DNA from 4 places in the Mesorhizobium sp. Pch-S genome. Region 3 is predicted to be linked to each of the others. Evidence: riboswitches for the same ligand, from Rfam matches in the RefSeq annotation. Region 3 holds a riboswitch; each other region holds the start of a gene.
What was found. Region 3 has a riboswitch for cobalamin ahead of C1M53_RS24050 (CbtB-domain containing protein). Riboswitches for the same ligand answer to the same signal wherever they lie in the genome.

Region 1 (7,613 bases), 1.8 Mb from region 3:
GCAAAATGCAAGTTAGAAAATCATGCTGCGTCATGACCAAGTTCCGCACCGGCTGTCCCATTGCCTCGGCGCTCGACATCGTCGGCGACAAGTGGTCGCTCGTGATCATCCGCTCGATGGTGGTGGGAGCGACCAGCTATTCCGACTTCCTGGCGATGGCCGAGAAGATCGCCACGAACATACTGGCCGAGCGGTTGAGCCGTCTGGAGGGTGCCGGCCTGATCCGACAGACAAAGGCGCGACAAGGTGCGACCCGTGGCGCCTACGCGCTGACTGCCAAAGGTGCGGCACTCATTCCAGCCCTTCAGGCGCTCGCACGGTGGGGTCAAGAAGAATTGTCCGAGCGCTGGACACCGCCGGAACGGTTCTACGCTGCCCGGCCCGGGGATTTCGACAAGCCGAAGTAGATCACATCGGTGTCGTGATGCGCACTGCGGCAGCCTGTCCGATGGGCGCGATCATGGCATTACTGGGCAGGTACCGGCTTGGGCCCAAACCGCTCGGCCGACTTGGCGCGGGCTTTTGCCGCCACTTCCTCGCGATTGCGCGGTGGCTGTGTGGTCTCAAGGACGACAAGCAGGTCGTGCGCTGCATTGGCAATGCTCCGCACCGCGTGGTCGAAGGCTTCCTTGTTGCGCATGGAAGGCTTGTTGGAGCCGCTGATCTTGCGCACGAACTGCAGCGCCGCCTCGTGAATTTCGGTATCCGTCGCCGGCGGTTCGAAGTTGAAGAGCGGCTTGATGTTACGACACATGGATATCTCCCTTTGATATGCCCGGTGTTGTCCCTGCCCCGTTTGAGCGGAATGCGCTCGGTATTCCGCCCTAACTATTGTTCCCCGTCCAGTGGTTCGGTGCCGACAGGCTTGCCGTCGCGGGCGAGCCTGATCTTCTCCACCTTGTCCTCGGCAGCCTTGAGCAGGCGATCGCAATGCGCCTTGAGCGCCTCGCCCCGTTCATAGATACGGATAGACTGGTCGAGCGGCACGTCGCCGCGTTCGAGATCGTCGACGATCTTCTCCAGCGCATCCAGCGCCTGCTCGAAGCTCATCGCCTTGACGTCCTGGTTCGCTTCCTCAGCCATGGCTCATCCTTTCATCAGGCGGCCGACATGCGCTGCGACCGAAAATGCCAATCCGTGCAGGTCGTAGCCGCCTTCCAGCAAGCTGACCAGCCTGTTTGAACTATGACGGCGGGCGCGATCCATCAACTGCCCGGTCGCCCAGTCGAAATCATCCTCGACAAGGTTGATCTCGGCCAACGGGTCGCGATGGTGCGCATCGAAACCGGCCGAGATGATGACGAGGTCCGGGGCGAAGGAATCGATCGCCGGCAGGACACGCGTGTTGAATGCCTCACGAAAGATATCGCTGCCCGTCGCCGGCGCCAGCGGCGCGTTGACGATGTTGCCGGCACCGGTCTCGTTTCTGGCACCGGTGCCCGGATAAAGCGGCATCTGATGCGTCGAGCAATACAGCACTGACGGGTCGTCCCAGAAGATGTCCTGCGTGCCGTTGCCGTGATGCACGTCCCAGTCGACGATGGCGACACGCTCGACGCCGTGTTTTTCCTGCGCGTAGCGAGCGGCGATCGCGGCCGTGTTGAACAGGCAGAAACCCATGGCGGTGGTTTTCTCGGCATGGTGGCCCGGCGGACGCGCGGCCACGAAGACATTGTCCGCTTTGCCGGTGAAAACGTCGTCCACGGCGGCATTGGCGGCGCCAATGGCGGTCAGCGCCGCCTGCCAGGTTTTCGGACTCGCCACCGTGTCGGAATCGATGACGGCGATGCCGTCTGACGGGATCGCCTTGCGCACGCGCTCGACGAAATCCTTCGGATGACAATAGAGGACAGTCGACTCGTCGCCCATCGGCGCTTCTTGCCGGTCGAGCGCGGCAAAGGCCTCGTCATCCAATATCCGTTCGATGGCGCGCAGCCGGTCCGGCCGCTCCGGATGACCGGTGGGCGTGATGTGTTCCAGGAAAATCGGATGGGTGTAGAGACGGGTCGTCATGGGGGCACCTTATCAGCAATGGAGATGATGGCCACGCGACAGGTGACAGCCTGTTGGGGAAAAGGCGTCATCCGACGTCGAGATCAGGGCTGTCTTTGCTCGCAAACTCAGCTAGTTTCGCCGCACTGTCAGGTGCCTGCCGCGAGGCGGGAGAATCGGGAACACGGTGAAAATCCGTGGCGTGCCCAACGCTGTAAGGGGGACCGCTCGGCAAAAGCCACTGTCCGTGAAAACGGACGGGAAGGCGCCGACAAGCGGGACGAACCCGAGCCAGAAGACCGGCCAGGCAGGAATGGTCATCCGCATGGACGGGCTGATGACGTTGTTTCGATCGCAAGGGAAACGCGATGAACGCCGTCCGCAATCACACATGTCGTTCCTTCGGAGATTTTGGCTTCGGAGATATTGAGCGAGAAGCCATCTATCGCGCCATCTTCACACGCCGCGACGTGCGCAGCCATTTCCGGCCCGATCCGATCGACGACGCGGTGCTTTCCCGCCTGCTCATGGCCGCGCACCACGCGCCGTCCGTAGGCTTCATGCAACCCTGGAACTTCATTGTCATCCGCGACCAGAAACGGCGCGCGGCGGTGCGCGATCTTTTCCTGACAGCCCGATCCCAAGAACTGCCGCATATTGCGGAGGATCGGCAGGCGCTCTACCGCAAGCTCAAGCTCGAAGGCATCTGCGAAAGCCCACTCAATCTCTGCATCACCTGCGATCGCTCGCGCAGCGAGAACTCGCCGCTCGGGCGCTGGCACAATTCGCAAATGGATCTCTTCAGCACGGTATGCGCGGTACAGAATTTCTGGCTGGCAGCACGGGCCGAAGGGATCGGCGTCGGCTGGGTGAGCATCCTGAACGCCGATGCGCTCAAAGACCTGCTCGACATCCCCGATCATGTCGTGCCGGTCGCCTATCTTTGTGTCGGGCACGTCTCCGAATTCGCCAGCCAACCTGACCTCGAACGCAATGGCTGGGGCTCGCGCCTGCCGCTCTCCGACCTCGTCATGAGCGAGACCTATGCCGGCGTCGGCGAGGATGCGCTGAAAGCCGCGGCCAACGCGATCGCAAACAGAGGGTGAGAAGTCAGACGGCAGTCTTGCCGTCCACCAGCAAACCTTCCATGAGCGCGCGAAACGCGTTGACCGCCTTTGTCGAGATGGCGGCAGGATCATCGGAGTTTGCAATCCACTGCGCAGCATAGAGCGAGGCGCCGCTGATCAGCCGTGCCATCGCTTCGGGATCGATGTCGCGGCGGATAACCCCCTCTTCCTTCAGCGCTGCAAGGTTCCTGGTTATCGACAGGATACAGGCATTGGCGTTTGGCCATTGCGCCGGATCACCAAGGACAGCGGGCCCATCACATAGCACGATGCGCTGGACTTCCGGATCCAGCGCCATTTCGACATAGCCGATGTTCTCGTCCATGAAGCCCTGCCAACGCGTCTCGGCCTTGGCAGAGACAGCATTGAGACGCGCCGCCATTTCGCAATCGATCTGGGCGATCACGGCTTCGAACAACCCCTTCTTGTCACCGAAATGATGATACAGCGCGCCGCGCGTCAGCCCCGCGTCCGCGGTGAAATCATCCATCGACGCATTCGCATAGCCAACTGTCGCAAAGGCCCGTCGCGCGGAAGAAATCAGCTTCGCACGCGTCTCGGCGATCATCTCGCTGCGGGGTTTATGGGCTGTCCTCATTGGTTCTTTCCCTTGCCGCTTCTGCTTTTTACATACGCCGCGTATATTTTTCACATACTCGGCGTATATTAATTGACATACGTGGCGTATGCAATTATCTCATTCGCATACGCCACGTATGTAAGTGGCGCACCCTCAAATTTCCAGGAGTGCTCCCATGCGCAATCCTTATGGTGAAATCTTCAGAGTCCCCGGAGCCAAGGGCTTCGCAGCCGCCGCCTTCTTTGCACGGTTGCCTATCGCCATGGCTCCCATCGGTATTGTCGCGATGCTGTCCCAGGCGCGCGGCGAGTACTGGCTGGCCGGCGCCGTATCGGCCACCTTCGCCTTGACCAACGCGTTTGCCGCCCCGCAGATCTCGCGATGGATCGACCGGCTCGGCCAGACCGCCGTGGCCGCCCCGACCACGATCATCTCGGTCATCGCCTTCCTCACACTGCTCGCGGCCACCCATTATGACTGGCCAAGCTGGACCCTGTTCGTCTCGGCGTTCCTGGCCGCGGCGATGCCCAGCGTGCCGGCCATGGTGCGTGCGCGCTGGACGGAAAAATTCCGCGATCGTCCTGAGCTCAACACGGCCTTTGCCTTCGAGTCGGTCGCCGATGAACTGGTCTATATTGCCGGCGCCTCGCTTTCGGTGGGCCTCAGCGTGGCGCTGTTCCCGGAAGCCGGCATGCTGGCGAGCACGCTTCTGCTGGCTTTCGGCATGGCTGCCTTCATCCTGCAACGGTCGAGCGAGCCCAAGGTCCGGCAGCCGGAGCATGGCAGCAGCGGTTCTGCTATCATGCTGCGTCCCGTTCAGATCATCACGCTGGCCCTCATTTTCGTCGGCGCGATCTTCGCCACGGCCGAGGTCAGCTCGGTGGCCATCACCAAGGAGCTCGGCCAGCCCACCGCCGCCAGCCTGGTCATCGGCGTCTATGCCGCGGGTTCCTTCGTCGTCGGCCTTGTCGTCGGTGCGCTGAACCTCCAGGCTCCGAAACAGCGCCTGCTCGCTCTTTCGATTGCCGTCGTCGCCTTGACCACCTTGCCATTGCTCGTCGCCAACACGGTTCCCTTGCTGGCGCTCGCAGTCTTCGTCAGCGGCGTGGCGATCTCGCCGACCTTCATCATGGCCTTTGGCCTGATCGAACGGCGCGTGCCTGAAGCCATGCTGACCGAGGGCATCACCTGGGTGATGACCGGCATCGGCATCGGCATGGCACTGGGGGCGTTCGTGGCCGGCTGGGTGGTCGACAACTACGGAGCACAGAACGGTTTCTGGGTTTCCGTGGCGGCCGGAACGATCTCCTTCGTGATCGTCCTTCTCGGTCAGAAGACACTCGCCGGCGAGGCGGACAGCGAATTATCGCAGGTTGCCCCGCAAGCAGCGAAATGATGTTCGCGTTTCCCGAAACACGATCCCCACAGGACCAACGAGCCGCCTTCCCAGGCGGCTCGACTGTCTTTGAAATCTCAACTAGAGCGTTTCCGGTTTTTACGGAAACGCGGAGACGCTCTAAGTTTTTGTTTTCGCCGCATTTTTGTAACGCCAAGTGATTCCACTTGGCTACAAAATGCTCTATCTCCGAGCCCCGGGGACTTTGATGCGCAATCCATACAGTGAAATTTTCCAGGCGCCCGGCGCCAAGGCGTTTTCCGCGGCGGGCTTCCTGGCCCGCATGCCGCTTTCGATGATCACGCTCGGCATCGTGACGATGTTGTCAGAAACCCATGGCGAATACTGGCTTGCGGGCGCGGTCTCGGCCACCTTTGCGCTGGCGAGCGGCCTGATCGCACCTCAAGTGTCGCGCCTCGTCGACCGACACGGCCAGCGTCGCGTTCTTGTGCCCGCAACGCTGATCGCCGTGTCGGCCCTTATCAGCCTGATGGTGGCGACGCATCTGAAGGCGCCTAACTGGACTCTGTTCCTGTTTGCCATTCTCAGTGGCGCCATGCCGAGCTTCAGTTCTTTCGTGCGGGCGCGCTGGACCGAACTCTATCGCGGCACCGCGAAACTGCACACGGCTTTTGCTTTCGAATCCGTGGTCGATGAAGCCGTCTTCATGGTTGGCCCGATTCTCGCCGTGGGACTGAGCGTCACCGTGTTCCCGGAAGCCGGGCCGCTGGCAGCCACCATCTTTCTCATCATCGGCAGCCTGCTGTTTGCCGCACAGCGATCAACTGAGCCGCCGATCCATGTACAGGAGCACAGCGGCGGTCACTCCGTCATCCGCCTCGGCTCGCTACAGGTCATCGTCGTGACGCTGGCGTCGATCGGCGCGATCTTCGGCACGGCGGAAGTGGCTGCCGTCGCCTTCGCGGAGGCGCAAGGCAACAAGGCGGCCGCCAGCCTTGCACTTTCGGCCTACGCGGCAGGGTCGCTTATCGCCGGCCTCGCCTTCGGCATGCTGAAACTCAAGCTGCCGCTCGCGCGGCAGCTGCTGATCATGATCGCGCTGGCGGCCCTGACCACCTGGCCGCTGCTGATCGTCGGCAGCATCCCGATGCTTTGTCTGGTGCTGTTCGTCGCAGGCGTCGCGGTTTCGCCAACCATCATCACCGCGATGGCGCTGGTCGAAAAACTCGTACCCTCTTCCAAGCTCACCGAAGGCATGACCTGGGCGATCACCAGCATCGGCATCGGCCTGGCCGCGGGCTCGTCGGCTGCCGGCTGGGTGATCGACAACTACGGTGCGACCAGCGGCTTCCTGGTTTCGATTACGGCCGGTGTCGTCGCCTTCATTGTCGCGCTGGCCGGGCAAGGCATTCTGCAACGATCCGTGCGCGGCACGAATGCGCCGGCAATGGCCTGAACGGTTTCGTTTCCTGGAATTGCTCTAGAGAATTTCGGTCTTGGCGATACGGATGCCGAAACCTTCAAGGCCGACATAGTGCCGCTCGCGCGAGGCGATCAGGTTGATCGAAGAGATGCCGAGATCCTTGAGGATCTGCGCGCCAAGTCCGATTTCGCGCCATTCGTTCTCGCGCCGGCGCGCTTCCTCATGATCCTCGCGGTCGCTGCCGCCCTGCCGGTTGCGGCCGCCATGGCTGCCGACGCCGGTGGACCCTTCGCGCAGATAGACGATGACGCCGCGCTTGCGCTCTCCAAGCGTCTTCATGATGTCATCGAGCACGGTACGGGTGCCGAACACGTCCGTCGTGACGTCTTCCAGATGCAGCCGCACCGGCACTTCCTCGCCGTCGCGGATATCGCCGTAGACGATCGCCAGATGATGCATCGCTTCCCAAGGCAGCGAATAAGCGATTGCCGTCGCCTTGCCGCCGGGCGTGTCGATGTCGGAGCAGGCAACACGCTCGACCAGCGTTTCCTTGCGCTGGCGGTAGGCGATGAGGTCCGCCACCGAAACCTGCTTGAGCCCGTGCTCCTCGGCGAAGGCCGCCACTTCGGGGCCCCGCTTGACGGTGCCGTCGTCGTTGACCAGTTCGGAAATGACGCCGACCGGTGGCAGGCCGGCCAGCCTGCAGAGATCGACGGCGGCCTCCGTATGGCCGGAGCGCATCAGCACGCCGCCTTCGCGCGCGATGAGCGGAAAGATGTGGCCAGGGCGCACGAAATCGCTGCCGGCGACATTGCCGTTGGCAAGATTGCGCACGGTCAAGGTGCGGTCCTCGGCGGAAATGCCGGTAGTCGTGCCGTGCTTGAAGTCGACGCTGACCGTGAAGGCAGTGGTGTGGGCGGAATCATTGTCCGCCACCATCGGCGCCAGGTTCAGCCGCTTCGCCTCTTCGCGCGGCATCGGCGTGCAGACGATGCCGGAGGTGTGGCGCACGATGAAAGCCATCTTCTCCGGCGTGCAATGAACGGCCGCGACGATCAGGTCGCCCTCGTTCTCGCGCCCGTCATCGTCCATGACGACAACGATCTCGCCGCGCTCGAAAGCGCGCAGGGCTTC
Region 2 (7,613 bases), 180 kb from region 3:
GCTTCTGTTCCGGCCCCGCTTCAGGGGCCGCACATAGATTTCGAGCTTGTGGCTGACGATGGTGAAACCATGCTTGCGGGCGATCTCCTCCTGCAGGCGCTCGATTTCCTCGGACTGAAATTCGATGACGGTTCCGGTTTCCACATTGATGAAATGGTCATGGTGTTCGCGCGGCGTGGTCTCGTAGCGGGCACGGCCATCGCCGAAGGTGTGGCGCTCCAGGACGCCCTTCTCGCGCAGCAGGTTGACCGTACGGTAGACCGTGGCGAGTGAAATCGTCGGTTCGAGCGCGGTGACGCGGCGGTGCAATTCGACGACGTCGGGATGATCGCTCGACTCGAACAGGACCTGCATGATGATTCGGCGCGGGCCGGTCAGGCGCAAGCCGAACTCCCGGCAAAGATCCGCGATGTTCCGTTCCAACCTGTGGGTCTCCCCTTGCTCGGCTTTTGACAGGCTTTCGCCGATTGGGCTTTCCTATCTCAGATGCGTCGCATTCGCAAAAAACATTGCCGTGCTTTGAGAGTGACAGAGCAACGGCACGGAACCAAGGTCCCGCAACCAGGGAGCATCCGCATATTGACATAAAGATGTCTTTATGTGATTAGTTTTGGCGACGTCGTTCCTGGAATGAAGAGTGTCGCAATATGTCTTCGGTCGATGAGCTCTTCGGCCCGCTGTCGTCACGTCCTGACGGCTCGGAAATTCTCGCAGCACTGCAGGCTGCCGCGCGCGAGCGCATCCTTGTGCTCGACGGCGCGATGGGCACGCAGATCCAGGGGCTCGGCTTTGGCGAGGACCACTTCCGCGGTGACCGCTTCAGCGGCTGCGCCTGCCATCAGCAGGGCAACAACGACCTGCTGATCCTGTCTCAGCCCAAGGCCATCGAAGACATCCACTACGCCTATGCCAAGGCCGGTGCCGACATCGTCGAGACCAACACCTTCTCGTCCACGTCGATCGCGCAGGCCGACTACGGCATGGAGGACATGGTCTACGAGCTGAACCGCGACGGTGCGCGGCTGGTGCGGCGCGCCTTGCGCCGGGCCGAACAGGAAGACGGCAGGCGCCGCTTAGTCGCCGGCGCGCTGGGTCCCACCAACCGCACCGCGTCGATCTCGCCGGACGTCAACAATCCGGGCTACCGCGCCGTCACCTTCGACGACCTGCGCCTCGCCTATGGCGAACAGTTGCGCGGGCTGATCGACGGCGGCGCCGACATCATCCTGATCGAAACCATCTTCGACACGCTCAACGCCAAGGCCGCCATCTTCGCCTGCGAGGAGATTTATGCTGAGAAGGGCATCCGGCTGCCGATCATGATCTCCGGCACGATCACCGACCTGTCCGGCCGCACGCTTTCGGGCCAGACGCCGACGGCCTTCTGGCATTCCGTGCGGCATGCCCTGCCCTTCACCATCGGCCTGAACTGCGCGCTGGGTGCTGCCGCCATGCGTCCGCACCTGGCGGAACTGTCGTCTGTGGCCGAGACCTTCACCTGCGCCTATCCGAATGCCGGACTGCCGAACGCATTCGGTCAATATGACGAAAGCCCGGAGTTCATGGCCGGCCAGGTCGAGGACTTCGCGCGCGAAGGGCTGGTCAATGTGGTCGGCGGCTGCTGCGGCTCGACGCCGGAACATATCGCGGCGATCGCGGACGCGGTCTCCCGGTACGCGCCGCGCGGGCTGCCGAAACGATCGCCGCAGATGCGCCTGTCAGGCCTGGAACCGTTCACGCTGACCAAGGACATTCCCTTCGTCAACGTCGGCGAACGCACCAACGTCACCGGCTCCGCGAAATTCAGGAAACTGATCACCGGCGGCGACTACGCGGCCGCCCTCGACGTTGCACGCGACCAGGTCGCCAACGGCGCGCAGGTCATCGACATCAACATGGACGAAGGCCTGATCGACTCGCAAAAGGCGATGGTCGAGTACCTCAACCTGGTCGCCGCAGAGCCCGACATCGCCCGTGTGCCGGTGATGATCGATTCCTCGAAATGGGACGTCATCGAGGCCGGCTTGAAATGCGTGCAGGGCAAGGCCATCGTCAATTCGATTTCGATGAAGGAAGGCGAAGCGGCCTTCCTGCATCACGCCCGGCTGTGCCGCATGTATGGCGCCGCCGTCGTGGTGATGGCGTTCGACGAGGTCGGCCAGGCCGACACCCGGGCGCGCAAGGTCGAGATCTGCACACGAGCCTACAAACTGCTCACGGAACAGGCCGGCTTCGCGCCGGAGGACATCATCTTCGATCCGAACGTCTTCGCGGTCGCCACCGGCATCGAGGAGCACGACAATTACGGCGTCGACTTCATCGAGGCGACGGGAGAAATCATCGCAACGCTGCCGCATGTCCATATCTCCGGCGGCATCTCCAACCTGTCCTTCTCGTTCCGCGGCAACGAGCCTGTGCGGGAGGCCATGCACGCCGTGTTCCTCTACCACGCCATCCAGCGCGGCATGGACATGGGCATCGTCAATGCCGGGCAATTGGCCGTCTACGAATCGATCGATCCCGAACTGCGCGAGGCCTGCGAGGACGTCGTGCTCAACCGCCAGCCCAAGGCGGGCGGCACCGCGACCGAGCGCATGCTGGAGATCGCCGAGCGCTACAAGGGTACGGCCGGCAAGGAAGCCAAGGAAAAAGACCTGGCCTGGCGCGAGTGGCCAGTCGAACAGCGGATCTCGCATGCGCTGGTCAACGGCATCACCGAGTTCATTGATGCCGACACCGACGAGGCCCGGCTGAAGGCCGAACGCCCCCTGCATGTCATCGAAGGCCCTTTGATGGCTGGCATGAATGTCGTCGGCGACCTGTTTGGCGCAGGCAAGATGTTCCTGCCGCAGGTGGTGAAGTCCGCCCGCGTGATGAAACAGGCCGTCGCCGGATTGCTGCCGCACATGGAGGCCGAGAAACTCGCCAATGCCGCCGCCGGCATCGACAATGGCGAACGCCAGAGCGCCGGCAAGATCCTGATGGCCACCGTCAAGGGCGACGTGCACGACATCGGCAAGAACATCGTCGGCGTGGTCCTGGCCTGCAACAATTACGAGATCATCGATCTCGGCGTCATGGTGCCGGCAACCAGGATCCTGGAGACGGCGCGCACCGAAAAGGTCGACGTGATCGGCCTCTCCGGCCTGATCACCCCGTCGCTCGACGAGATGGTGCATATGGCCTCGGAGATGGAGCGCGAGGGTTTCGACATCCCGCTGCTGATCGGCGGTGCAACGACCAGCCGCGTCCACACCGCCGTCAAGATCCATCCGCGCTACCAGAAGGGACAGGCCGTCTATGTCACCGATGCCAGCCGCGCGGTCGGCGTCGTTTCCAGCCTGCTCTCCCCCGACATGAAGGCCGGATATGTCGAGACGATCCAGGCAGAGTATCGCAAGGTGACAGAGGCGCATGAGCGCTCGGAACGCGAAAAGCAACGGCTGCCGCTGGCCAGGGCGCGCGCCAACGCCCACAAGGTCGATTGGACCGCTTACCAGCCGCCGAAGCCGTCTTTTCTTGGAACCCGGGTGTTCGAAAGCTGGGACCTGGCCGAACTCGCCCGCTACATCGACTGGACGCCCTTCTTCCAGACCTGGGAACTGAAGGGGCGCTATCCCAGGATCCTCGAGGACGAAAAGCAGGGGCCGGCGGCGCGGCAATTGTTCGACGACGCGCAGGCGATGCTGAAGAAGATCATCGACGAGAAGTGGTTCGCGCCGAAAGCCATTCTCGGCTTCTGGCCCGCCAACACGACAGGCGATGATATCCAGCTGTTTGCCGACGAGGCCCGGGACAGCGAGCTCGCCACCTTCTTCACGCTGCGCCAGCAGCTGAGCAAGCGCGACGGCAAACCGAATGTCGCGCTCTCGGATTTCGTGGCACCGCTGGACAGCGGCAAGCCGGACTATATCGGTGGTTTCGTGGTGACGGCGGGCATCGAGGAAGTGGCCATCGCCGAACGCTTTGAGCGCGCCAACGACGATTACAATTCGATCCTGGTCAAGGCACTGGCGGACCGTTTCGCCGAGGCCTTTGCCGAGCGCCTGCACGAGAAGGTGCGCAAGGAATATTGGGGTTATGCACCCGACGAGAACCTCGCGCCGGACGACCTGATCGGCGAGCCCTACCAGGGCATCCGCCCGGCCCCCGGCTATCCGGCCCAACCGGACCATACCGAGAAGGTGACGTTGTTCGATCTGCTGCAGGCGGAGGAGCGGATTGGGGTGCGCCTGACCGAGAGCATGGCGATGTGGCCCGGCTCGTCGGTTTCCGGCCTCTACCTCGCGCATCCCGAGAGCTATTATTTCGGCGTCGCCAAGGTCGAACGTGACCAGGTCGAGGACTATGCCAGGCGCAAGGACATGAGTGTCGCGGATGTCGAGCGCTGGCTTGGGCCGATCCTCAACTATGTGCCCTCGCCTCTTGCCGAGGCCGCCGAGTAATTCCGGCCTGTCGTCTTTGCACTGCGCCGATGTCGCTTTCGTCATCGCACCGGCGCGGCGTCCGTGATCAGATCGGCACGTTCAAGGTGCTCTCCGGCGAACCCCGCCGGAGGGATAATTGGGAAGCCGGTTTGACGCCGGCGCTGCCCCCGCAACGGTAGCGAAGCTTCTGTCTCGACGACAGACCACTGGGCGAAAGCCTGGGAAGGTGTCGAGACGGTCCACAAGGACAGCTTCGGAGCCCGGAAACCAGCCCTGGACTTTTTGGAACTCGACTGATCGCGGTGGGCGGTCAAGAGGCAGAAAGCCGTGCGCCGGTCAAAGACCGTCCAACATGGCCATCTACCCTCCATCACCACCAGTTCAGTCCTTTGACGAGGACAGGACATGGACGCACGTCATGAAATGCTGAAGCTCATCCGCGCGAGGCGCGATGGCTTCTCGCTGGAACAGCCCTTCTACACCGATCCGGATTTCTTCAAGCTCGACATGGAGCTGATCTGGTACCGCGACTGGCTGTTCGTCGGACATGATTGCGAGATCGCCAAGCCGGGCAGTTTCTTCACCGTCCAGATCGGCGCCTACCCGATCGTTCTGGTGCGTGACCGCGAGAACAAGATCCGCGCCTTCCACAATTCCTGCCGCCATCGCGGCAGCCGCGTCTGCACCGTCGACAAAGGCACCTCTGCCCGTCTGGTCTGCCCCTACCATCAGTGGACCTACGACCTCGACGGCAAGCTTCTGTTCGCCCGGCAGATGGCCGAAGGCTTCGACCGCAACGACTACGGGCTGAAGCCGGTCGCCTGCGAAAGCGCCGGCGGCTACATCTTCGTCTGCCTGGCCGACCAGCCGGCGGACTTCGCTCCCTTCCGCCAGATGATGGAGCCCTACTTCCTGCCGCATCGCCTGGCCGACGCCAAGATCGCCTTCGAAAGCACGATCGTCGAAAAGGGCAACTGGAAGCTGGTCTGGGAAAACAACCGCGAATGCTACCATTGCGCGGGTAACCATCCGGAGCTCTGCAAGACCTTCCCTGAAGCGCCGACCGTGACCGGCGTCAACGGTGTCGAGGATGACCCCGAGTTGCTGGAACACTGGGCACGCTGCGAAGCCGACGGGCTGCCTTCGCGCTTCGTCATCGATACGGCCGGTCAGTACCGCACGACACGGGCGCCACTGCTTCCACATGCGGTGAGCTACACCATGACCGGCCAGCGCGCCGTGCAGCGCAACCTGTCCGACGGTGTCGCCACCGACCGCATCGGCACCCTGATGCTCTACCACTATCCGACGACCTGGAACCACATACTGGGCGATCACGCGGTGACGTTCCGCGTTCTCCCGATCAGCGCCACCGAGACGGCGGTGACCACCAAATGGCTGGTGCACAAGGATGCCGTGGAAGGCGTCGACTACGACCTGCAGAACCTGATCCACGTCTGGACGCTGACCAATGACGAGGATCGCCGCATCGTCGAGGAGAACGCGTTCGGTATCAACTCGCCGGCCTACCAGCCGGGCCCGTATTCCGAATTGCATGAAGGCGGCGTGATCCAGTTCGTCGAATGGTATGCGCGCTTCATGGAGCCCCGGCTCACCGAGGGCGAAAGACCAGCGCTGCGCAGCGTCGCTTGAGGCCGCTCCAATGAACGCCGTTACGAGCATCCACCTCTATCGCCATCTCGACGAGATGGTGCCATGGGACGATCGCCTGCAGGTGCTGGAAGTGGCCGGCATCACCGACGAAGCGCCTGACGTGAAGACCTTCACCTTCCGCTCGGATGCGCAGACCTGGTTCCGCTACAAGCCGGGCCAGTTCATCACGCTGGAGTTGCCGACAGCCGACGGTCCGCTGATGCGCACCTATACGCTGGCCTCGTCCCCGTCGCGACCGCTCTCGATCTCCATAACCGTCAAGGCGCAGGCCGGCAGCATCGGCACGCGTTGGATGTTCGACAATCTCAAGCGCGGGTCGCGCATCAAGGCGCGCGGCCCGGCGGGCGATTTCTCGCACCACAACCATGCCGCAGCGAAGTATCTTTTCATTTCGGCGGGCTCCGGCATCACGCCGATGATGTCGATGCTGCGCTGGCTGAACGACTGCGCACCATGGACGGACATCGCCTTCGTCAACTGCGCCCGGCGGCCGGAAGAGATCATCTTCCGCAAGGAACTGGAGCTGCTCGGCGCCAACATGCCCGGCCTGTCGCTCGGTTTCATGATCGAGGAGCGGTCGAGCCGCGAAAGCTGGTTCGGCCATATGGGACGGATCGATGCCGTCAGGTTGCCGCTTTTGTCACCCGACTTCCACGAACGCGAGGTGTTCTGCTGCGGACCGGATCCGTTCATGCGCGCCGTGCGCACCATGCTGGAAGCCACCGGCTTCGACATGGCCCACTATCATCAGGAGAGTTTCGGCGCTCCGCCAGTGGAGGTGCCATCACCGGGAGCGGCGGAGGCGAACCCTGCACAACCTGCCGAGGCGGCACTCCCGGTCCGCTTCGCCAGTTCCGATGTCGATGGGCACTGTGTCCCCGGTCAGACAGTGCTTCAGGCCGCGCGTGCCAGCGGCGTTCGCATCTCGGCGGCCTGCGAGTTCGGCCTGTGCGGCACCTGTCGTGTCCGGAAGGTCTCGGGCAACGTGGAGATGAACCACAACGGCGGCATCCTCGATGAGGAGATCGCTGACGGCTACATCCTCGCCTGCTGCTCGAAACCGCTCACTCCACTGGAGATCGAGGCATGACCACCCGCGACGACGAAAAAATGGTCGCGACGCGACCGCATAAGGTCGACGCCAAGACGATGGCAGCGATCTCGCCGCTGCCGCCGCCGGAAGAAGTCTTTGCCGACTGGCTGATGTCCGTGCCGCCAGGCATCTGTCTCGAGATTGCCGCGCAACGACAGATCGAGCTGATCGATCGTCGTGGGTCACTCCACCCGGGCGTTGCGGTGCTTCGCAGTCTTCTGGCGGCTGTCGCCTGCTCGGACGACTGGCCCAGACCCGTTCCCAATCTTTGAAGATCAGACCCAACCCTACGCCAGCCCTCCCAAGCCAATGATGAGCAGCCAGCGATGAGCATCTTGCATCTTCAACAGACATCCGCCGCCGATGACAGGATCGGCGACCTGATCGCAGCGCACCGGCCGGGTCATGGCCTGGTCCGG
Region 3 (7,613 bases):
ATCGAGCGCGACGCTTGGCCTGTTCATGGGGATGGTTCCCGCGGGTTTTATCTGTGGCAGTTTTCTGACCGGCCGTTACGGCTCAAAGGTGCCCCGGGCCACGTTGCTCATCGCTGCTCGCTTGCTGACCTGTGTCGGGCTCCTGTTTGGCCTGCTCCTGTACGGGGTCGATATGACGCATCCGTTGGCCTTCTTCGGCCCATGCATGTTCATTGGCCTTGGCAACGGGCTGACATTGCCCGCTGCCAATATGGGCGTCATGTCCAGCCACAAGGACATGGCGGGCACTGCCGCGGGATTGGCGGCGGCAATGTCGATTGGTGGGGCCGCACTGATCGTTGCTGTTGCCGGGCAGTTCCTCAACCGACCGGCAACTGTCGGTACGATTTTGAGCGCGATGCTGATCGTCGCGGCGATGGCCCTGGCAGCCGCGGTTGTCGTGGCTTTTGTCGATCCCGCCTCGCGAAGAACGAACTGATCGACCCCGCAGGCTTGATGCGTGGGCCTGCCGTTGTGCCAGCCGACGAAAAGTGGTTGGCCGGCTTCGCAATCCGGCGCGAGCACGTCGGTTTCCTGCTACCGGCCCGGCCATTGGCGACGCAAGTTTCCCTTTGCGAGTCGTTAGTTGGGAATTCATGTCCACGCATGTCCGCCATCCGATCTGGCTACCGGCGGTTCCGCCGGCGGATGCGCGCACCTTTGCCTCGCTTTACGCCATCGAATCCGCTGCGCGTGCCACGGTCGCCTCGGTCATCCCGATCCAGGCCTATGAGATCCTGAAGAACGAGCAGACGGTCTCGATCCTCTATACGATCGTGTCGCTGCTGGGTCTTTCGGTTACGTTGTTCATGCCCATGCTGATCCATCGCTTCGCGCGCAGATGGGTCTACACGGCCGGCGCGCTGCTGCTTGGGATCGGCTCGCTGTTCTTCGTCACCCATTCGCTGCCGGGCCAGATTATCGGCATGCTCTGCAGGGTGATGGGCGCAAGCGCGCTGTCGATCACGCTCAACCTCTACATCATGGATCATATCCGCAAGACCGACCTCATGCAGGCAGAGTCGCTGCGCATGGCATGGTCGATGATCGCCTGGACCAGCGGCCCGACGCTCGGTATCTTCCTCTATACGCGTTACGGCATCTACGCCGCGCACGGAGCCGTGGCTGTTTTCGCGCTCTGCCTGCTTGCGCTGTTCTGGTACTACCGGCTTGGCGACAATCCGATGATCGTGCCGGGCAAGAGCCGCCCCATCAATCCGTTCGCCAATATCGGGCGCTTCGTCAGCCAGCCTCGTTTGCGGCTCGCCTGGCTCATCGCGTTCGGCCGTTCCTGCTACTGGACGACGTTCTTTGTGTACGGTCCGCTGTTCATGGTCATCACCGGGCAAGGTGAACTCGCCGGCGGCCTGCTGGTTTCGGCTGGCAACGCTCTCCTCTTTGCTGCCATTTTCTGGGGCAGGGCAGGCAAGCGCTACGGCGCGCGCAACGTAATGACGCTGGCCTTTGTCGGGATGGCGGTGTCGCTGTGGCTTGCCGGCGCCATCGGCGAACTGATTCCGCTAGCCACCGCCGGTCTGCTCCTGGTCGGCGCCTTGTTCACCATCGCGCTCGATGCCATCGGTTCCACGGCGTTCATGCGATCGGTGCGCGCCTATGAGCGGCCACAGATGGCCGCTGTCTACCGCACCTATCTCGATTTCTCGGAGCTGACGCCGCCCCTGGTCTATTCGCTGGTGCTGGCTTTCTTCGGCCTGGGATCGGTTTTTGCCACCCTTGGCTGTCTTGCTGCTGTCTGCGCCGTTGTTACCTGGCTGTATCTGCCGAAATCGATGTAGGACGCCAACCGATCGTCAATGACGCTGATGCGTCTGGCGATGGCGGAATTTGGTTTGCCGGACGCCACGATTCTTTCTATAGTTCCAGCCGTCGTCGGTCCCTTCGGGACCAAGAGGGAATACGGTGGGGAGGGGGAAACCATCCGAAGCCGTGGCTGCCCCCGCAACTGTGAGCGGTAGTCCTCTCCAATGCCACTGAGGTTCGCCTCGGGAAGGTGGGGAAGGGCGCTGATCCGCAAGCCAGGAGACCTGCCGGCGACGGCAATGACGGTAATGCCCTCGGGTGGAGGGCGAAAGGACAGACCATGAATACCGCTTCCGTTTCTCTCGGCGCTTCGACCTCTTCGCAGTCGCGCTTCCTGCAGCTGGCAATGGCTGGCCTGCTCGGCATCTTCGTCATCGGCTTCACCGGCTTCTCGCATATCGAGGCCGTGCACAACGCTGCCCACGACGCCCGCCACTCGATGGCGTTCCCCTGCCACTAACCCAGGGGGAACCCACCATGTCTGTTTTTCGCAACGTCGTGTTCGTCGCGGCGATCGCTGGCCTTTTGGCCGGCATCGTTCTCGCCTGCCTGCAGGCCTACGCCACCGTTCCGCTGATCCTGAAGGCGGAAGTGTATGAACAGGCCGCCGGCGGCCATGAGCATACGGCTGCGCCTGTCGCTCCCGCTGCCGATGCGGGCACCAATGCAATGAGTTCGGCTGCGCCGGCTCCCGCAGCTGCTCCGGCGGAGGAAGAGGAAGGCTGGGCACCCGCCGACGGTGTCGAGCGGTTCTCGTTCAACGTGCTCTCCAATGTCGTCACCGGTATCGGCTTCGCGCTGATCCTTGTTGCCTTCTCGGAATTCGCGGGTGGTATCGGCAATTGGCGCCAGGGCGTGTTCTGGGGACTTGCGGGTTTTGCCGTGTTTACATTGGCGCCAGGCCTCGGGCTGCCGCCCGAACTGCCGGCTATGCCTGCGGCCGATCTTATCCCCAGGCAGGCCTGGTGGATTTCCACCGTCGTCGCGACGGCCATCGGCCTTGCGCTGATCGCTTTTCGCCGGTCCCTGCCGCTCACGGTACTCGCCATCGTGCTGATCGTCGCCCCGCACGTCGTTGGCGCACCGCAGCCGGCAAGCTATGACACGCCGATCCCGGAAGGCCTGCATCACCAGTTCGTGGTGGCGGTCACACTGACCAACCTGGTGTTCTGGGTTGTTCTGGGAGCGGTCGTCGGCGTCGTGCGTGGCCGCTTCACCGGGCAGGCTTCGAGCCTTCGCGACAGCTTTGCCTGATCGCCTGACCTTCATCATCGGCGGTGCGCGCTCCGGCAAGAGCGCGCATGCCGAAAAGCTGGTTACCGCTTTGCCGGCGCCCTGGACCTATATCGCGACCGCACAGGCGTATGACGATGAAATGCGCGAACGCATCGCGCATCATCGTGCTCGACGCGGTGAAGGCTGGGAAACGGCGGATGCACCACTCGACCTTGTCGGATTGCTGGCGCGCCTGCCGGACGGGCGACCGGTGCTGCTCGATTGCCTTACGCTCTGGCTCACCAATCACATGCTGGCCGAGCATGATGTCGAGGCCGAATGCGCCAGACTGACAGCTCTGTTATCGAAACCGCGCGGTCCATGGTTCGTGGTGTCCAATGAAGTCGGCCTTGGCATCGTGCCGGACAATGCGCTGGCGCGTCGCTTCCGTGACGCTGCCGGGCGTCTCAACCAGCAAGTCGCGGCGGTTGCCGACGATGTGGTGCTGACCGTTGCCGGCCTGCCGCTCAGGGTGAAATGACATGATCGACGACAGTGAAGCCGAGCGCCATCGCGCCAAGATGGCCAAGCGCAAGGCGGTGCAGGACGCCGAGGTGGCGCAAAAAACCATCGAGAAAGGCCTGCTCATCGTCAATACCGGTCCCGGCAAGGGCAAGACCACCGCTGCCTTCGGGCTGGCGCTGCGCATGCTGGGTTACGGCCGGCGCGTTGGAGTGGTGCAGTTCATCAAGGGCAAGTGGCACACCGGCGAGAAGGACGCTTTCAAAGCCTTTGGGGATCAGCTGATCTGGTATTCGATGGGCGAGGGCTTCACCTGGGAAACGCAGGATCTGAAGCGGGATGTCGCCGCCGCGGAAGCCGCCTGGATGAAGGTGGAGGAGCTGATAGCCGATCCGTCCATCAGCCTGCTGGTGCTGGACGAGCTCAACATCGCGTTGCGCTACGACTATCTGGATGTCGATCGGGTCGTGGCTGCACTGAAGGAGCGGCGCGAAGACCTGCATGTCGTCGTTACCGGGCGCAATGCCAAGCCGACGCTCACCGAAGCTGCCGATCTCGTCACCGAGATGGGCGCGACGAAGCACCATTTTTCCGCTGGCGTGAAAGCCCAGCAGGGCATCGAGTTTTAAGGCTCACCACATCAGCAGGGCCAGCGCGCCAAACAGCGCGATGAGCAGCATGTCCGCAGTCCAGTAAAGCCTGAGTGCCTGGCGGATGTCGGCGCTGGTAACAGCGGTGCGGCCGCCTTCTCCCATATGGCGGCCTTCCACCAGAACTCCGCCATAAGAACGCGGGCCGGCAAGCGCGAGGCCGAGGGCGCCGGCCATCGCTGCTTCCGGCCAGCCGGCATTGGGCGAGCGGTGATGGCGTGCGTCGCGCCGCATGGCGCGCCACGCTTCGGCCGGATCGGCGCCCTTTATGAAAAGCGCGGCGACTACGATCAGCAAGCCTGTCAGCCGCGAGGCGGGCAGGTTGACGAGATCGTCGAAGCGCGCGGAGGCCCAGCCGAACGCCTCGTGGCGCTCGGTGCGGTGGCCAATCATCGAATCTGCGGTGTTGGCGGCCTTGTAGGCAACGCCGCCGGCCAGTCCGCCGACGCCAAGCCAGAAGGCGGGGGCAACAATGCCATCGGAAAAATTCTCTGCCAGGCTCTCGATGGCAGCCCGTCCGACAGCGGCTTCGTCGAGCTTTTCCGGATCGCGGCCGACGATCATCGACACCGCCTTTCGCCCGGCAGCGAGACCGCCGCTGTCAAGCGCATCAGCGACTGCCTCGACGTGGCTTGCCAGGCTTTTCTGCGACAGCAGCGAGCTTCCCAGCAGCGCGACGGCGACAATGCCGAATGGCAGGGCCAGCAGGGCAGACTCCGCGACCCGGGCGATCGTCGCCGGCACGGCAACGATGAGCAGCAGCGCAAACAGGCCGGCCATGCGACGCGCCGCGTCGCTGTCGGCGGCGCTGTTGAGCCTGCGATCGAGACAGGATATCAGGGCGCCGATCCACGTCACCGGATGACCGATGGCGCGAAACAGCCGGTCCGGATAGCCGAGCCGAGCTTCGATCAAAAGCGACAGAAAGGCGGTCAGGGCGGACATGAGGCTTCCAGGCGAGGCAATTGCGGCAGTTGATCACGGCGGAAGCCTCGGCCGGGCGCGGGCACTGTTTCCTGACGCACCGGAGCCGTTTGTCGATCTCTCGACCGGGATCAATCCGCACTCCTATCCGCTTTTCGATCCGCCCGCCACAGCGTTCACCCGATTGCCGGAAGCTGCCCGGCTTGCCGAATTGCAGGCGGTTGCCGCAACGACCTATGGCGCACCTTCGGCAGCCCATGTCGTCGCAGGCCCGGGCACACAGATCCTGTTGCCGCGCGTCGCCTCACTGGTGAGTGCGGGGCGCGCGCTGGTGCTGTCGCCGACCTATGCCGAGCATGCCCGGGCGGCTGCCATCGCCGGTCATGTCGTTGCCGAAACCACTGATTTCGACGCCCTGGCCGAAGCGGACGTCGCCATCCTGGTGAATCCCAACAATCCGGATGGACGCGTCGTTTCGCGCGAACGGCTGCTCGGGCTCGCCGATGCCATGAAAGCCAAGGGCGGTCTGCTGGTGGTCGACGAGGCGTTCATGGACGTTGGCCCGCGCGATGCAAGTCTTGCTGCCGACGCCGGTCAGGGTGGGTTGGTGGTCCTGCGCTCCTTCGGCAAGTTCTTCGGGCTGGCCGGTGTGCGGCTCGGGTTCGCTTTGACGGACAGGGCAACGGCTGCACAACTGGGCAGTCAACTCGGTCCCTGGGCGGTGGCAGGGCCAACGCTGGAATACGGAATTCGCGCGCTCACTGACATCGCCTGGCAGGAGCGGATGCGGCAGCAATTGAACGCTGATGCCGCACGGCTCGATGCGCTGTTCCTGCGTCAAGGCGTGCCGATCAAGGGTGGAACGTCGTTGTTCCGCTACCTCGATTTCGGCGGTGCTCGACGTCTGTTCAGCGCACTTGGCCGACAGGGCATCCTGCTGCGCCATTTCGTGGAGCGACCGGATACGCTGCGTTCCGGCCTGCCCGGGTCGGAACACGAGTGGCAGCGGCTCGACGCCGCTCTTGCCGGCTGGGCCGCAAAGCACGATGGTTCGCAAAACAGGATACGCGCATGATCATCGTCTGTCCGCTCTCCAAGGTCGAGGCTACGGTCAATCGTGCCGGTGCCGAGCGACTGCTGTCTTTGCTGGCGGCCGGTACGGACATGGTGCGTCCGGCGGCAATCCGGCCGGAAAATCATCTGCATCTCGTCATGCACGACATCGCAGAGGCACAGGAAGGCATGACGCTGCCCGGCGAAGAGCATGTGCGCGCGCTGCTTGGTTTCGCGCAAGGCTGGAATCGGTCGCGGCCGCTGGTGGTCAATTGCTATGCCGGCATCAGCCGCTCGACGGCTTCGGCCTACATCATTGCGGCTGCTCTCGCCCCGGAACGCGACGAGATGGAACTGGCCAGGACATTGCGCTGGCTATCGCCTTCGGCCACGCCAAATCCGCGCCTTGTCGCGGTGGCCGATCACATCCTTGGCCGCGATGGCCGTATGGTGGCTGCCATCGCTTCGATCGGCCGTGGTGCCGACGCCTATGAAGGCGTGCCGTTTGAGCTCGAGATCGAGTAAGGAGCTTCCATCGAGAGTGGAAGCTCCTTACAGCACCCAATCGCTCAACTTGGCAGCACGAACATCCTTCAGCAATGTGATGAACCCATCAGCCTGGTGCTCTGCCGTCAGGCGACCTTTTTCGGCGGTTGCAATCGAAGCGTCCCCCACCACGCCATGGGGGTTGAGGTCACGCGCGATCCAGGCATAGGCATGCGTTCCGGTCTGGCGCAGCAGCGAAAACGCCTTTTCCGCCTTGGCGACATTGGAGACGAAGTTCTCCGCCTTGCCCATGTCGACCAGATCCGGGCGGAAATGCAGCATCAGGGAAGTCTCGACATCGCCGCCGTGGATGCCATGGCGATCTTCAAGTTCGGTATACATGCCGGCAGGTCGGCCGAAACGTTGCCAGCTCGTCTTCACGGCAAGCATGTTTTCGCGCACGCGCAACTCGCGCGTGACGATGCCCATGATCTCCTCGTTGCCGCCATGCGAGTTGACGACGACCAGTTTCTTCACTCCGGCGCGGGCAATGGAAAGGCCAAGTTCGGTCCAGGCCTCGATCAGCGTTGCCGGCGGCAGGGTGAGTGTTCCCGGCGCATGCACATGTTCGTTGGACTTGCCCACCGCCTGCACAGGCAGGATTCGGATGTCGAGGTCGGTGGGAAGCCGCGCGATCATCGTTTCCAGCATGCCGTTCATGATGCTGGTGTCGGTCGACACCGGCAGATGTGGACCATGCTGCTCGATCGCCGCCACCGGCAGAACCGCGATCGTCGTTTCCGGGTCTATCGCAGCATATTCGGTGGTACGGAAATCGCCCCACCACACGCGTCTTTTGGTCGTCACATCAGTCTCCGGATTGTAGGCCGCATTCGAGTTCCC
Region 4 (7,613 bases), 2.7 Mb from region 3:
GTCAGCGTCCGGAAGCGCACCACCGGAACGCCGAGGCTTTCCGCGGTGTTCTCGCCGGCCAGGAAAGCGTCAAGCCAGCGATGATAGCGCAGCGCGAAAACGAGAATGACGGCTGCCCCGGCGACCGCCAGGCCGATATTGCCCCAGCGGGCGAGGCCCAGCCCGCCCATCGTCCAGAACAGCACTGAATGGGCGGCGCGCTGGTCACCGGCGAAGACCAGATAGTTGGTCAGCGCCGTGAACAGGAAGGAGACGGCAAGACCGGCAAGGATCAATCGCTCCGGGCCCTGGCCGCGTATGCGGTTGACAAGCAGCAGCACGACGAAGGCGGTGAGGATGCCGCCGACGAAAGCGGCGATCGGAAGCGTCCACACACCCAGGCGGTCGCCGAACACCGTGATCACCGAAACTGCACCGGCAGCGGCACCCGAGGACAGGCCGAACAGGAACGGATCGGCGAGGTCGTTGCGCGTCACCGTCTGCAGAAGCGCGCCGACCACGGCAAGGCCGGCGCCGACACAGATGGCGAGGATGGCGCGCGGGAGCCTGAGGTCGACGATGATCTTCTCCACCGGTGCAGTCACGCCGCCAGCGTCCAGGCCAACGGCATGGGCGAGTGCTGCGATGACGTCACCGAGCGGAATGACGGTCGAGCCATAGGCGATGGAGAGGAGCGCCAGCAGGATGACAAGCGCCAGACCCGTGCCGATGGCCAAGCCGTAGGATCGGCTGGGCACGCTCAGAAGGCCTCCGGGTGCATCGCCTTGGCGATCTTGTCGATGGCCTCGATGTTGGCCGGGCCGGGCGTCAGCTCCGCATAGCGCAGGGCAACGAAACGCTCGTTCTTGACGGCGTCGGTTTCTTTCATCGCCGGATGCGTCTTCAGGAAGTTCAGCAGCTTCCGGTAGCCGGCGTCATCCTGGTAGTCGAGCAGCACCAGGAATTCGGGGTTGCGGGTAGCGACGGTTTCCCAGTCCGTGTTGCCCCAGTTGGTGGGCAGGTCGTCCATGATGTTCCTGCCGCCGGCCGCCTCGATCATTGCCGTGGGGATCGCGAATTTGCCGGCAGTGAAAGGTTTGTCCTCGCCGGAATCGTAGAGGAACACACGTGTGCCGCTGCGGCTGCCGACCTTGGCGGTGATGGCGGCGAGCCTTTCCTTCCATCCGGCAACCAGTGCGTGGGCCTCGCTCTCCTTGCCGAAGATCTTGCCGAGCTTCTCAACGTCGCCGTACAGCAGATCCATCGAAGCCGCCGGCCGGTTCTTGTCGAGGTGGACGCAGCTTTCGCTGAGCACCAGCGTCTTGATCCCGTGTGGCGCCAGCGTGTCGGGCGTCACGTCGCCGCCGGGCTTCATGCCGTAGTACCAGCCGGCAAAGAAGAAGTCGGGCTCGACCGCCAGCAGGTTCTCCAGCGTCGGATATTTGGGTGCGAGTTCCGGGATCGAGCCTTGCGCCTTCTTGAAGGCGTCGTCGACCTTGTACCAGCCGGTGATGCCGGTCAGGCCGACGATCTCCGGTTGCAGGCCGAGCGCAAAGGCCATTTCCGACATGTTGAGATCGTTGATCACCGCGCGTTTCGGGGCGGCGTCGAAAGTCACCGGAATGCCGCAGCTGTCGACGGTGACCGGGAAGGCAAAGGCAGCAGACGAAAGAAGCGTGGCGGCAAGGCAGAAAGCGAGGCGTTTCATGGCGGCTCCGGATGGATCGGTTCAGCGGGAAAGGCGTATCGGCACGTCGAAGACCGTCAGTTCGCGATCCTGTTCGTCCGGATGAGGCAGTCTGAGCACGTCGATGCCAAAGACCTCGCGCACCAGCTCTGCCGTGAGCGTTTCGCGCGGCGTGCCGAGCGCGACGAGGCGCGCCCTGCTCATTACGGCAACGTGGGTGGCGAAGGGTGCAACCAGCGGCAGATCGTGCAGCACCGTGACGACTGCGATGCCCAACCTGGCGACGAACTCCAGCAATTCGCCGCGGGCGCGCGGGTCGAGATGGTTTGTCGGCTCGTCAAGGAACAGCACGTGCGGCTGCTGCGCGATCGCCCGCGCCAGCTGCGCGCGTTGGCGCTCGCCACCGGAAAGCGAGCCCATGCGGCGGTCGCGCAGGGCAAGCAGGCCGGTTCGCTCCAGCGCGTCGATCACGACATTGCGGTCGTCGCTGCGACGACGAAGTCCGGCATGGGGGATACGGCCGAGCCCGACATAGTCGTGGACAGCTAGCTGGGCATCCGGCTGATCGGATTGGCCGACCACGGCGATGCGGCGGGCCCGTTCCGCCATCGGCAGGCGGTCGAGCGGTTCGCCGTCGAGACTGACCATGCCGCCGACAGGTTTGAGCATGCCGCACAGCATGCGCATCAGCGTCGTCTTGCCGGCGCCGTTTGGACCGATGATGGCGAGCCTTTCGCCGGCGCGCACGTCGAGACCGACACTGTCGACCAGGGTGATGCCTTTTTCCGGCCGATAGCAAAGGTCGCGCGCCTGCAGGACAACAGCGCTCGTGAAAGCAGCTTCTGCGGCGCGTTGCGTTGCGCCGTCGAAAGGACGCGTCGCCCCATCACGCTGAAAAACGGCAAACCCTTCCAACTGATCCCTCATCGATCAGGTGCGGAAGGATGGCCAGAATGACGGGCTGTGCCGTCCTTGTAGCGTCCTCCCGGCACACCCCGTCCGGTCAACTCACTGCGATGGCAGGTCTCCTGGCTCGCGGATCGTTGCGCTGTCCTGCCTTCCCGGCACCTTGGCCAGTGGCGTTCTCGGACTTTGCTACCGCTTACAGTTGCGGGGGCAGCCACGGTCTGGGCCCTCGCGGGCTTCACCGTATTCCCTTTTCACCCCGGACCTTTCGATTCGAGGCACCATCGCCGGGGACCCTATTGTGACCGCTGCCGCCTGGCAATGGCGATTCGTGTCCGGGACCTGCGGTGGCGCGCCGCTCCTCTGGCGGAATGTAGCGGGCGCGCCGCGGGTGGCAGTCGCAGTCCTGGTGGCGGCCCTTGAACAGGGAAATCAGCGATTTGACGATCATGCGGCCTGCCCGCTCCAGCTCGGAAACGGGTCCGGAAGATCGCGCCACAGCTGCGGCGCGAAGACGGGCTCATCGACCAGGCAGGCGTCGAGTTCGGCACGAATTCGGCTTTCGTCCATCGGGTCGCAGCCGATGAAGACCAGTTCCTGGCGGCGGTCGCCCCACATCGGATCGAAATAGGGTTGCATGGCTTCCCGCCATGCCGGGTTGTCGGGCCATCGCTTTCGGGGGACCGCTGCCCACCAGAGCCCGCGTTTGCCGGTCCGTACCAGAGCGCCGGCCTGGCTCAATTCCCCAACATGGTCGGGGCGTGTCGCCAGCCAGAAGAAACCCTTGGCGCGCACCACACCTGGCCATGGCCGCCCGACGAATGCCTGCAGCTTGAAGGGGTCGAACGGGCGGCGCTCGCGGTAGACGAAGGAACGGATGCCGTATTCCTCTGTCTCGGGGACGTGGTCCTTGAAGCCGTTCAGTTCCTTGAACCAGAGCGGATGCTGTTCGGCCTGCTCGAAATCGAAACGGCCTGTGTCGAGCACCTTGTCGAGCGGCACGCGGCTGAAATCCGTCTCGACGAGCTCGGCCTGCGGGTTGAGCGAACGGATGATCTTGCGGGCCAGGTCGAGATCCTTTGCGGGCGTATCGGAAACCTTGTTGAGCACGATGACATCGGCAAACTCGATCTGTTCGACCAGGAGATCGACGAGCACGCGTTCATCCGAAGCGCCGAGTGCCTCGCCGCGGTCGCGCAGGAAATCCGACGACGAATAATCTCGCAGCAGGTTCGCGGCATCGACGACCGTCACCATGGTGTCGAGACGGGAGACGTCGGCAAGGCTGTTGCCTGCTTCGTCGCGAAACTCGAAGGTCGAGGCAACCGGCAGAGGTTCCGAAATGCCTGTCGACTCGATCAGCAGGTAGTCGAACCTGTCCTGTTCGGCGAGCCGGCGCACTTCCGCAAGGAGGTCGTCACGCAACGTGCAGCAGATGCAGCCATTGGTCATCTCGACCAGTTGCTCATCGGTCCGGGACAGATTGGCACCCCCGTCGCGTACCAGCGCGGCGTCGATGTTGACCTCGCTCATGTCGTTGACGATGACGGCAACCCGGCGTCCGTCGCGATTGTGAAGGATGTGGTTGAGAAGTGTGGTCTTGCCGGCGCCCAGGAATCCGGAAAGGACGGTTACGGGAAGACGCCTTCGATTGTGCGTGGGCATGACTGCTTTCCAGAGGCTGTAGTGAGGTGAACCTGGAGTGGTCCGCCTTGGGAGGAGCGACCAAATTCGGGAAGAGGTCACCAACGAGATTGTTACGTTGTAACATAACAAAATCGAAAGGCAAGCTGCATGCGGTCAGGGAGAAAAACAGGTCCGTTTGCAAGGTCGACGGTCCTTGCCGCACGAGAGCTTCCTTCAGAGGTCTCGTGCGGCAGGGAGTTTTATGCCGCGGCGCGCTGCTGTTTCAGGAACAGCCGGTTGCCTATCGCATGAGCCTCGGCGGGAAGCTGCGTATGATCCTGCATTTCCGGGAAAAGCAGCAGTTCGGACGTCACCACCTTGGCGCCGCAATAATCAAAAATGCCGTGGTCGATCTGCGTCTTCATCGCACCGAAATAGCCGTGTCTGGCATAGGTGCGCTGGCTGGCCCCGCCGATCGCGACGAGATGCACGTTCAGCCGCTGCAGCTTCTTGGTCAGCTTGCCGCCCGGGGGCTCGTCATAGGCCCAGCCGTTCATGAACACACGGTCGATCCAGCCCTTGAGCAATCCAGGCATCGACCACCAGTAGACCGGATAGACCAGCACCAGCGTATCGGAACGGTCGATACGCGCCTGCTCTGCCGCAATGTCATCGGCAGCAGGCGCCTTGCCTTGAAAGGTGGCGATGTCACTTGCGTTGAAGCGGGGATCGAAGCCTTCGGCGGCCAGGTCGGCGATCTCGAAACTGTTGCCGGATGCGGCAACTCCTTCGGCGACGCTGGCTGCGATCTTGTGGGTGAGCGACTTGGCATCGGGATGCGCGACGACGATGAGCGCGTGCATGACGGGGCTCCCTGGAGGGTGTTGCGGAGAAGTGGATCAGCTTATATACTTTTAGTAAGTTACTTTTGGTATATAGCGATGTCAAGCGACCATGCGAACAATGCGCGCCCGCGCCGTCAGCGCCTGTTGCGCGAAGAACGACATCGACAGCTCCTCGATGTCGCCTGGCGCATTGCGCGTGAGGAAGGCACCGAGGCATTGACGCTCGGTCGGCTGTCTGAGCGGGCGGCGGTGACCAAACCTGTCGTCTACGATCATTTCGCTACACGTTCGGCTCTGCTGGCTGCGCTCTACCAGGAATTCGATGAGCGCCAGAACCTGGTCATCGATGCGGCGCTGGCGGCAAGCGAACCGACACTCGACGGCCGGGCCTCGGTGATCGCTTCGTCTTATGTCGATTGCGTGCTGGAGCAGGGTCGCGAGATCCCCGGCGTGGTGGCCGCCCTTGTCGGCACGCCGGAACTGGCGACCATGAAGCACGAGCATGAGGCTGCCTTCCTCGACAAGTGCCGGGCAGCTCTGGCGCCGTTTGCGAGCGGTGTTACCACGGCGCGCCTGTGCGGCATGCTGGGAGCGGCTTCCGGTCTGTCCGCGGCTGCCGCTTCGGGAGAGATCACCGCGGACGAGGCCCGCGACGAACTTCATCAGACCATCCTGGCCATGGTGGCGCGCAGCGCCGGGTGAACGCGCTTTCGCCTTCGAGAAACCCTATTGCCGCGTGGCAATGGTTGCCGCTGCGCCGCCCATCAGTACGGCCGCGCCGCGGTTCATCAGGCGCATGGCACGCGGCGACTTGAGCGCATGGCGCGCCTTGGCGCCGGCCAGAACGAAGGGCAGCTGCGCCAGCGTCAGGATCGCTGCGGTCAGCGCCACCAGCACGGAGACGTCCACGAGCGTGATCGCGTTCAGGTCGATGATGGTCGGCAGGATGGCGATATAGAACAGGATCGATTTCGGGTTGCCGAAGGTCACCAGCACGCCGGAGGCCAGCGCGCGCCACTGGTTGCCGGCGTCAGTTTGTGTGCCTTCGGTCCTGATGTCGAAATCGGCGGTCCAGTACTGGTAGGCCAGCCAGACCAGATAGGCGACACCCGCCCATTTGATGACGATCAGTGCGAGCGTGAAGCTCTCTGCAATATAGGCGAGGCCGGCCAGCACCGCGACGAGGTAGAGAACGTCGCCTATCACCATGCCGAGCGTCATCCACACCGCCTGCCGGTAGCCGCTTTTCATCGCCTGCGCGACGATGGCGACGATCTGCGGGCCGGGAATGGCGGCAGCGATCGCCAGCGCACCGGAATAAGCCAGGAACCCCGAAAGGGTCATCGTTTCGTCCTTGGTTGAGCGGAACAGGCCGCGCGCCGGCGCGGACGAGAACACCATATTGCGCTCTTGCATAAGCGCAATCGGTGCGAGGATGAATGCTGCCATCGGAGTTTCCGATGGAGACATTCGTACCTTCCCGTTTCCCTTTGCTTTCCTGCGAGCAGACAACTCCTCCAGGCCACCGAACGAAGGCTGGCCAAAGCGGAGATCTCATGGATACGACAACTGAAAACAAGGCCGAGCGCATCCTCATCGCCGGTGGCAGCTCCGGCATGGGGCTGGCGCTCGCGGGGTTGCTCCTGTCGGAGGGAGCCGAAGTAACGATCGTCGGGCGCTCGCAGGCAAGGCTGGATGCGGCGGGTGCGAGCCTGGGCAATCCTTCTTTGTTGCGCCTCGCCGTCGCCGACATTGCCAGGGAAGATGAGGTCAGCAGGCTTTTTGCCGATGCCGGCCGGTTGGATCACATCGTCTCGACCGCTGCCGACATCGGCGCCTCCTACCGGCTGCTGCCGGATCTCGACCTTGCCGAAGCGCGCCGGGTGGTCGATTCGAAGTTCTTCGGGCCGCTGCTGCTGGCCAAGCATGGCGTTCCGGTCTTGTCCCGGACAGGGTCGATCACCTTCACATCGGGCATCAACGCCTATCGGCCAGCGGCACGCGGCTCGGTGACAGCGGCCATGAACGGCGCGCTTGCTCCACTGGTGCGCGCGCTCGCCGTCGAACTCGGGCCGATCCGTGTCAATGCCGTCTCTCCAGGCTGGGTCGACACCCCTATCTGGCAGCAGGTCGCCGGCGACACCAGGGCGGCGACGCTCGATGCCATGGCCGCTCGCCTGCCGGTCGGCCGCATCGGCAGGCCGGAAGACATCGCCGACGCAATCCGTTTCCTGATGCGAAACGGCTTCGTCAGCGGGACGGTGTTGCACGCCGAAGGCGGGCATCGCCTGGTTTGAACTGCCGGCGCGAAGCTTCCAGGAAGAGACGAACCGCCGGCCGTTTGCCGCGCCGCCCATGCCAGATCATGGAAACGGGGACCAACGAGCTCTTGCCGGTCCATGGCAGGGTCACAATCCGCTCGTCGCCGGCCATAACGGCAACGCGCGGGATGAGCGCCAGTCCGGTACCTTCCGCCACGAGTTTCTGGATCGCCGCGATCGAGCCGAGTTCGACGGCGATGCGCGGTCGTGCCACATCCCGTGCGAAAGCGGTTTCGAACATCTGGCGGT

Region 1: it holds a riboswitch for cobalamin, as region 3 does, so the genes downstream of both, bluB (5,6-dimethylbenzimidazole synthase) here and C1M53_RS24050 (CbtB-domain containing protein) in region 3, are expected to answer to the same signal.
Region 2: it holds a riboswitch for cobalamin, as region 3 does, so the genes downstream of both, C1M53_RS23255 (aromatic ring-hydroxylating dioxygenase subunit alpha) here and C1M53_RS24050 (CbtB-domain containing protein) in region 3, are expected to answer to the same signal.
Region 4: it holds a riboswitch for cobalamin, as region 3 does, so the genes downstream of both, C1M53_RS11350 (ABC transporter ATP-binding protein) here and C1M53_RS24050 (CbtB-domain containing protein) in region 3, are expected to answer to the same signal.

Annotation. Positions count from the first base shown of each region.
Region 1 is NZ_CP029562.1:334,381-341,993, forward strand. Features, by position in the region: gene C1M53_RS01525 (helix-turn-helix domain-containing protein) at 33-407, shown strand; gene C1M53_RS01530 (DUF2277 domain-containing protein) at 467-754, opposite strand; gene C1M53_RS01535 (exodeoxyribonuclease VII small subunit) at 829-1,083, opposite strand; gene C1M53_RS01540 (histone deacetylase family protein) at 1,087-2,013, opposite strand; cobalamin riboswitch at 2,127-2,315, shown strand; gene bluB (5,6-dimethylbenzimidazole synthase) at 2,361-3,098, shown strand; gene C1M53_RS01550 (TetR/AcrR family transcriptional regulator) at 3,103-3,717, opposite strand; gene C1M53_RS01555 (MFS transporter) at 3,875-5,095, shown strand; gene C1M53_RS01560 (MFS transporter) at 5,304-6,512, shown strand; gene ribB (3,4-dihydroxy-2-butanone-4-phosphate synthase) at 6,537-7,613, opposite strand, start outside.
Region 2 is NZ_CP029562.1:4,965,316-4,972,928, reverse strand. Features, by position in the region: gene C1M53_RS23265 (Fur family transcriptional regulator) at 1-423, opposite strand, end outside; gene metH (methionine synthase) at 648-4,445, shown strand; cobalamin riboswitch at 4,513-4,718, shown strand; gene C1M53_RS23255 (aromatic ring-hydroxylating dioxygenase subunit alpha) at 4,833-6,080, shown strand; gene C1M53_RS23250 (hybrid-cluster NAD(P)-dependent oxidoreductase) at 6,091-7,191, shown strand; gene C1M53_RS23245 (hypothetical protein) at 7,188-7,466, shown strand; gene C1M53_RS23240 (aromatic ring-hydroxylating dioxygenase subunit alpha) at 7,521-7,613, shown strand, end outside.
Region 3 is NZ_CP029562.1:5,145,730-5,153,342, forward strand. Features, by position in the region: gene C1M53_RS24040 (MFS transporter) at 1-478, shown strand, start outside; gene C1M53_RS24045 (MFS transporter) at 636-1,835, shown strand; cobalamin riboswitch at 1,914-2,107, shown strand; gene C1M53_RS24050 (CbtB-domain containing protein) at 2,141-2,320, shown strand; gene C1M53_RS24055 (CbtA family protein) at 2,338-3,114, shown strand; gene cobU (bifunctional adenosylcobinamide kinase/adenosylcobinamide-phosphate guanylyltransferase) at 3,107-3,616, shown strand; gene cobO (cob(I)yrinic acid a,c-diamide adenosyltransferase) at 3,618-4,226, shown strand; gene cbiB (adenosylcobinamide-phosphate synthase CbiB) at 4,230-5,192, opposite strand; gene cobD (threonine-phosphate decarboxylase CobD) at 5,191-6,246, shown strand; gene C1M53_RS24080 (tyrosine phosphatase family protein) at 6,243-6,749, shown strand; gene C1M53_RS24085 (creatininase family protein) at 6,777-7,577, opposite strand.
Region 4 is NZ_CP029562.1:2,473,112-2,480,724, reverse strand. Features, by position in the region: gene C1M53_RS11360 (iron ABC transporter permease) at 1-737, opposite strand, end outside; gene C1M53_RS11355 (ABC transporter substrate-binding protein) at 740-1,687, opposite strand; gene C1M53_RS11350 (ABC transporter ATP-binding protein) at 1,709-2,593, opposite strand; cobalamin riboswitch at 2,667-2,873, opposite strand; gene zigA (zinc metallochaperone GTPase ZigA) at 3,020-4,237, opposite strand; gene C1M53_RS11340 (NAD(P)H-dependent oxidoreductase) at 4,459-5,061, opposite strand; gene C1M53_RS11335 (helix-turn-helix domain-containing protein) at 5,140-5,745, shown strand; gene C1M53_RS11330 (LysE family translocator) at 5,770-6,492, opposite strand; gene C1M53_RS11325 (SDR family oxidoreductase) at 6,600-7,340, shown strand; gene C1M53_RS11320 (LysR family transcriptional regulator) at 7,294-7,613, opposite strand, start outside.